One region of the Streptomyces sp. NPDC041124 genome, then DNA from elsewhere that is predicted to be linked to it. Evidence: riboswitches for the same ligand, from Rfam matches in the RefSeq annotation. Region 1 holds a riboswitch; each other region holds the start of a gene.
What was found. Region 1 has a riboswitch for cyclic di-AMP ahead of ACZ6A9_RS08235 (M23 family metallopeptidase). Riboswitches for the same ligand answer to the same signal wherever they lie in the genome.

Region 1 (2,251 bases):
CGCTCGGTGCCGAGCTGGACTGGCGGCGGCTCCTGGAGCACCTGCACGCCGTGCGCGGGGTGCGGCGGCTGATGGTGGAGGGCGGCGGTCTGATCCACACCCAGCTGATCACCCAGGGGCTCGCCGACGAACTCCAGCTGGTCCTCGCCCCCCTGTTCGTCGGCGACCCGGGCGCCCCCCGCCTCTTCGGGCCCGGCACCTACCAGGGCGGCCGGCTGCGGCTGGTGGAGACCCGTCCGGTCGGCGACGTCGTCCTGATGCGCTACCAGCCCACCGCGCCCGGCGCCGGCGCGCTGTCCTCCGCGGCCGACCACCACTGGCTGGCCCTCGCCTGCGCACTGGCCGCCGAGTGCCCGCCCTCCGGCACCGCGTTCAGCGTGGGCGCGGTGGTGGTCGCCGCCGACGGTACGGAACTGGCGCGCGGGCACTCCCGGGAGGGCGCGGACCCGGTGGTGCACGCGGAGGAGGCCGCGCTCGCCAAGACCGACCCCGCCGATCCCCGGCTCGCCGGCGCCACCGTGTACTCCAGCCTGGAGCCCTGCGCCCGGCGCGCGTCCCGGCCGGTGCCGTGCGCCCGGCTGATCCTCGCCGCGGGGGTGCGGCGGGTGGTCACGGCCTGGCGGGAGCCGGACACGTTCGTGGAGGGGGCCGACGGCAGCGGCGTACTGGAGGACGGGGGCGCCACCGTCGTCGTCCTGCCCGCGTACGAGGAGCGCGCCAAGGCGCCGAACCGGCACCTGACCGGAGGGTGACGCCGAGCCGTCCGTGACGGGTGTGCGGCACGTCCCGCCGATGGCGTACACTGGTCTCAACGACGCGGGGTGGAGCAGCTCGGTAGCTCGCTGGGCTCATAACCCAGAGGTCGCAGGTTCAAATCCTGTCCCCGCTACTGAAGGCCGAGGGCCGGAATCCGATCAGGGTTCCGGCCCTCGGTGTCTTCCGTCGTCCGTCCCTCTCCCCGCTCCCCTCACTCACCGTGATCGGACCGTCTCGCAGCGCGTGACGACTGACGAACCGTCAGGAGCGGGGCGGTATCCGAAGCGCGGTCAACTCGCCCGTTTTTGCCCGCTCGTGGAAGTTAAGTCCACCCGGGATTCGTTAATGATCAAGAGGAACGGCTTGGAATCCGGCCCCCGCGTCTATTAACGTTCGATAACGCAGCGCGGTCGTCCCAGCCGTCACAGAAGGCGGCTCCGTGCGCACGCGCCGAATCCCGCAAGGGAACCGGGGAACCACCAACTTGGGGTGAATCGCGTTGATGCGGCCGTGGAGACACGGCTCGTATACGCGCGTAGGAGACCTTCCTGCTCCGAACCCGTCAGCTAACCCGGTAGGCGAGAAGGAAGGAAAGGAGCGCGCCCACGTGGCGTCCAACCCGCCTGCCCCCGAGGCCCCGTTCATGCCGAGCGACACCTTCGCCTACGGCGGAGACCGCACCGACGAGGGCCCCTTCGAGGAGTGGAACCCCACCGCGGAGTCCATTCGCCCCGTCCGGGGCCGGCACCGTGTCTCCAAGCAGCGCGGCGGAGGACTCGCCCGCAGTTCCACCGTCCTCGGTGTCGGCGTCATAGCCGCGGTCGGCGCCGGTGGCATGGCCACCGCCCAGACCGGCAAGCCGCCGGTGTCGATCTCCATGCCCGACCTCCCCAACGTGGGTTCCCTCATCTCCGACGAGGAAACGCCCCAGGGCTCGGCCACTCCGCTCAGCACCCTCGGCATGAGCGCGGCCGACACCGAAGAGGGCACCGCCGGTGCCGGTGAGGCGCTCCGCTCGCGGATCATGGCCCAGGTCGAGCAGCAGCAGAGCCAGGCCGAGACCAAGGCCGCCGCCGAAGCCCTCGCCGCCGCCGAGAAGCAGGCCGCCGAGGCCGCCGCCAAGGCGGAGCAGGAGGCCAAGGCCAAGGCCGAGGCCGCCAAGAAGAAGGCCGAGGAGGAAGCCGCGAAGGCCGCCGAGGCCAAGCGCCTCGCCGAGCTGGCCAAGCAGTACACGCTGCCGACCTCCTCGTACACCATCTCCTCGACCTTCGGTCAGTCCGGCGCCTACTGGTCCTCCGGCCAGCACACCGGCCTCGACTTCGCGGCCCCCACCGGCACCCTGATCAAGGCGGTCCACACCGGCACGATCACCTCCGCCGGCTGGGACGGTTCCTACGGCTACAAGACCGTGCTCACGCTCGACGACGGCACCGAGATCCTGTACGCCCACCAGTCCTCCATCGGCGTCAGCGTCGGCCAGAAGGTCAACACCGGC
Region 2 (2,251 bases), on a different contig from region 1:
TATCCAGGTGGATCGCCGCGCCGTGCCGTGTGGTGATGGCAGTCTGGCGACGAAGCACCAGTGCGGGACCGTACTCGAACCAGCCGCTCAGTGTCGGACTGCGGGGCCCGTGGGAAAGGGACGACGTCGCCATGGCAGACCATCTGGAAGCATCCGTCACTCTGCCGAGCGATCCCGCTTCGGTCTCCGTCGCCCGCGCCCATGTGGTGGGGGCACTGGTGGAGTGGGGCATGCCGGCGGACGCGGAGTTGTCCGACACCGTCCGGCTGATCGTGTCGGAACTCGCCACCAACGCGGTGCAGCACACGCTCGGCCGGTCACCCACGTTCAGGGTGGACGTGGTCCTGGTCCGCGAGGAACGGGTGCACATCGGTGTGACGGACAGCCATCCCCGTTTCCCCAAGCGGTTGCCCGCCGCGGTGCAGCAGGACAACGGGCGGGGGCTGGTCATCATCCGCTGTCTGGCGGCGGAACACGGAGGCAGGCTCAGGATCCGCCCCACGCGGGAGGGCGGCAAGACGGTCGCGGTCGACCTCCCCTGGACGGGGGCCGTCCGGGCTGCCGAAGCGGTCACGGCGGCGGGACAGCAGGAGGTTTAGGCGCGGCGGTGGCAGGCGCGGGGGCGCGTGCCGGCGGGGCGGCGGGGCGGGTCGGCGGTGTGTGCCGGCGGGGCGGCGGCGCCCCCGCGCGCGCCGCCGCCCCGCCGGATCACCCCACGCGGCCGTACGAGACGCTCCGGGTCCAGATCTTCTGCAGGCGCACCACGTCCCCGGTCTTCGGAGCGTGCCAGATCTTGCCCTTCCCGGCGTAGATGCCCACGTGGTAGACGTAGCCGCCCGAGTGGAAGAACACCAGGTCTCCGGCCCTGCGGCTGCCGGCGGAGATGTGGCGCGTGTTGTTGTACTGCTGGGCGGCCGTACGCGGCAGTTTCTTGCCCGCCTTCTTGAACGAGTACAGCGTCAGCCCCGAGCAGTCGAACCGGCTCGGTCCGACGGCGCCCCACTGGTACGGGGAGCCCTTCTTGGACGCGGCGATGCTCAGCGCCTTGGTGGCGTGGCTCGCGGCGGCCGCCTCCGAGGCGCCCCCGGGGACCACGATGGAGCCGCCCACGGCGGCCAGGGTGAGGGCCGAGGCCGTACCGGCCCGGGCCATGAGAGACGGGACACGATTGAGCGCAGTCATGCGCAACCCTTCGTCAGCCGCCTGTGAAGGATGACCTGTCGGATTCGGGCTGGCGAAGTGGCCCGGCCGCACGAGTGCGGCTTCACCCCAAGGGCTGCTCGGAACCGGTGTTCCGGCGACCCGTCGTGCTTGGGTCCTCCACTCCTGCCGATCCACTCCTGTCGACCGGTCATCCGGGCGGCGGCAGGACTCGGCGTCCGCCCGGATCGCCCCGCCGCGGCGGCGGGGTCTTGTCGTCAGTCACGGATCTTGGCTCATCGCGCGATCGAAAACACAACGGAACGTGGGGTTTGTGTTGTTACTCACCACTCATCCGTTCGGGTGGACAGCGCACTGTTCGAGCCGTCGCCCGCTGCCCCGGTGAGCCCCGGACCAGCGACGAAATGCCCCCTTCCGCTCTCAGGCCGCGCAGGGAGCGCAACTTGGACCGGTCCGGAACAGGACGTTCGTCTACGCCGGATGGGGGTACGCCATTTGGTCCGTTGGAAGGCGTGTCGCGGCCCGGCCGCCGGCTCGCCCGCCGAGGTGTCAACTCCCCGGATCCGGCGGCAGCGTGACCCGGGCCGTGCGCCGCTCTCCGTCCAGCACCCGCAGCGCCCGGGCCAGCGTGGCGGAGTGCAGTTCCGTCTCGCCGCGCCGGTGCATCAGGGTCAGCGCGTCGCGGAGTGCGACGGCCTTGCCTACCAGGGCCTGGGCCGCGCGCAGTCCCCGGTAGGTGTCTCCGCTCAGGGCCGGGTTGACCCGGCCCAGCAGGTCGACGACCTCGAGGTACCGGTCGATCACTTCGGCCTCCGCCCGGGTGAGCGCGGGCAGCGGAGGCGGTTCGGGGGGCAGCATCCGCGGCTCACCTCGCGCCGGCGGCCGTGTGACCGCCCCCGCGGTGGGGCACGATCCGGTCCGCCAGGCCGTAGTCCACCGCGGCCTGCGCGTCGAGGACCAGGTCCCGCTCCATGTCCGCCCGGACCCGTTCCGCGGTGCGGCCCGTGTACCGCGCGAGCATCTCCTCCGTGCGGGCCCGGATCCGGGACAACTCCTCGGACCGGGACGCCAGATCGCTCGCGCTCCCCTC
Region 3 (2,251 bases), on a different contig from region 1:
AAAAGCCCCGCCCCGGTGCGTACGGGGGAAGACGCACCGGGGCGGGGAGCCCGTGGGGACGGGGAGGACCTGCCGCTGCCCTACTTCAGGTGCAGCTGCTGGCCCGGGTAGATGAGGTCGGCGTCCGCGACGATGTCGTCGTTGAGCTCGAAGAGCTCGGCCCAGCCGCCCTTGACGTCGTGCTCCTCGGCGATCGAGCTGAGGGTGTCGCCGGTGACGACCTTGTACTCGCCGTCGCCCTTGGCGACCTTCTTGCCGGTCGGGGTGGTGACGGTCTTCTTCTGGACCTTCTTCTCCACCTTCTTCTCGGCGGCCGGACGCTCGCTGGAGCGGGAGGCCTTCCGCTCGCTGTCCCGGGTCTCGGTGGAGCCGGTGTTCTGCGAGGAGCCCGAGCCGTTCGAGGAGGAGCCGGTGTAGGCGGCGCTGGACAGACCCTTGCCGCAGACCGGCCAGGCGCCCTTGCCCTGGCCCGCCAGGACCTTCTCGGCGATCTCGATCTGCTGGGCCTTGGTGGCCTGGTCGGCGGTGGAGGCGTACTTGGTGCCGCCGAAGCCGGCCCAGGTGGAGGCGGAGAACTGCAGACCGCCGTAGTAGCCGTTGCCGGTGTTGATGGACCAGTTGCCGCCGGACTCGCACTGGGCGACGGCCTCCCACTCGGAGGCGGTGGCGGCGGAGGCGTTGCCGGCCGCCATCAGCGGGGCGGCGACGGCGGCGGACGCGACGCCGGCGACGGCGATGGCGCGGGTGGCCTTGGACGGACGACGGTGCTTGCCCTTGCCGGAAAACAGCATGGATGGATCCCCTCACCGACGCCTACGAGGTGAGCTGTCGGGTTCGGGCCGGTTGAGTTGCCCGGCCGCGTCCCTCCCGGGACGCGGCTTCACCCCGAGCCGTATCCGGCGTCAACTGCCCGGATCCGGCGCCTACCTTGGGTCCCCCGCTCCTGCCTACGGCGCATGACGCGACGACTGTTCCCGTGCTGCCACTGGCAGGATTCGGCGTGGCGGCAGCCGGGGCCCGCGATGGCGAGCGATCACGACCGTAGACACGCGATCCGCGGAATATCAAAGACGATCACGGCTTCTGAGACCTATCTCTCACAGCCTTTAAATCGGACATTCAGCGCGAAACATGACGTCAACTGCCGCCAGTGTCAGGCGTTTTCGCAGGTCACTTTTCGCCCGCTCCGTCCCCGACCTCGAGCTCCTGACCGGGCAGGATGTAGTCCGGGTCGCCGCCGATGAGCCGCTCGTTCACCAGGTAGAGCGCACGCCATCCGCCGTCGAGCGCAAGGGAGTCGGAGATGGACGAGAGGCTGTCCCCGGACTCCACGGTGTAGGAGTCGTCGGACGTGCCGCCGCCCCAGGCGTCGAGGCCCCGCGAGGCGTGCCGGCCGGACGAGCCGGAGGAGGAGTCCTCCTTGCTCTCCTCGGCGTTCGCGCCGCGGTGACGGCCGGTCCCGGTGGCGTCGGCCTCCGAAGAGCCGCCGTTTCGCCCCGCCTTGTCCGCCTCGTCGGGCTCGGGTTCCGTCGAGGCGGAGGGGGACGAGGCGCTGGAGTCCGCGCCAACGCCGGCCTCCGGTGCGACGGGCGTGCCGGATTCGGCCGACGCGCCGGCCGAGGCCTCCGGGCCGCCCTTCTCGCCGTCCGCGGCGGACGACGGGCCGGTCGTGGCCGACGGAGAGGGAGAGGCGGACGGAGCGCCGGATCCGGGCGTCGCGGACGAGCCGGGCGTACCGGTCTCGGCGTCGGCCGCGGGCGCGTCCTGGTCGAGTCCTCCGAGCCCTCCGAGCAGTCCACAGGTGCGCCACGCGCCGACGCCCTGGTCGGCGAGGATCTTCTCGGCCACCGCTATCTGCTGGCCGCGGCTGGCCTGGTCGGCGCTGGGCGCGTAGTCCAGGCCGCCGTACTTCTCCCAGTCGTCCTGGGTGAGCTGAAGGCCGCCGTAGTAACCGTTGCCGGTGTTCTGGCTCCAGGAGCCGCCGCTTTCGCACTCGGCGACCCGGTCCCAGGCCGTGCCGTCGGCAGCGCTGGCGCCGCCGGCCCCGAGGAGTGGGATCGCGATGGCGGAGCCGGTCACTCCGGCCGCGACGAGGAGAGCCGGAGCCTGGCGGGGGCGACGGTGCCGACCGTTCCCGGAGAGCATGCGGAGACCTTTCGCAGAACAGCAACGACGGGCGCGGTGAGTGAAGCCTTGGGCACCGCACTTGATGGGTGAACGTATCGGCAGTCGATCACTTGTCACAAGTTCA

Region 2: it holds a riboswitch for cyclic di-AMP, as region 1 does, so the genes downstream of both, ACZ6A9_RS17840 (C40 family peptidase) here and ACZ6A9_RS08235 (M23 family metallopeptidase) in region 1, are expected to answer to the same signal.
Region 3: it holds a riboswitch for cyclic di-AMP, as region 1 does, so the genes downstream of both, ACZ6A9_RS27045 (transglycosylase family protein) here and ACZ6A9_RS08235 (M23 family metallopeptidase) in region 1, are expected to answer to the same signal.

The regions. Positions count from the first base shown of each region.
Region 1 covers NZ_JBVIYR010000003.1:15,213-17,463, reverse strand. Annotated here, with positions in the region: gene ACZ6A9_RS08245 (dihydrofolate reductase family protein) at 1-752, shown strand, start outside; tRNA gene ACZ6A9_RS08240 (tRNA-Met) at 816-889, shown strand; cyclic di-AMP (ydaO/yuaA leader) riboswitch at 1,195-1,352, shown strand; gene ACZ6A9_RS08235 (M23 family metallopeptidase) at 1,364-2,251, shown strand, end outside.
Region 2 covers NZ_JBVIYR010000006.1:101,901-104,151, forward strand. Annotated here, with positions in the region: gene ACZ6A9_RS17835 (ATP-binding protein) at 132-599, shown strand; gene ACZ6A9_RS17840 (C40 family peptidase) at 709-1,182, opposite strand; cyclic di-AMP (ydaO/yuaA leader) riboswitch at 1,186-1,372, opposite strand; gene ACZ6A9_RS17845 (hypothetical protein) at 1,711-2,019, opposite strand; gene ACZ6A9_RS17850 (ATP-dependent Clp protease proteolytic subunit) at 2,027-2,251, opposite strand, start outside.
Region 3 covers NZ_JBVIYR010000011.1:82,736-84,986, forward strand. Annotated here, with positions in the region: gene ACZ6A9_RS27045 (transglycosylase family protein) at 81-791, opposite strand; cyclic di-AMP (ydaO/yuaA leader) riboswitch at 796-965, opposite strand; gene ACZ6A9_RS27050 (transglycosylase family protein) at 1,171-2,145, opposite strand.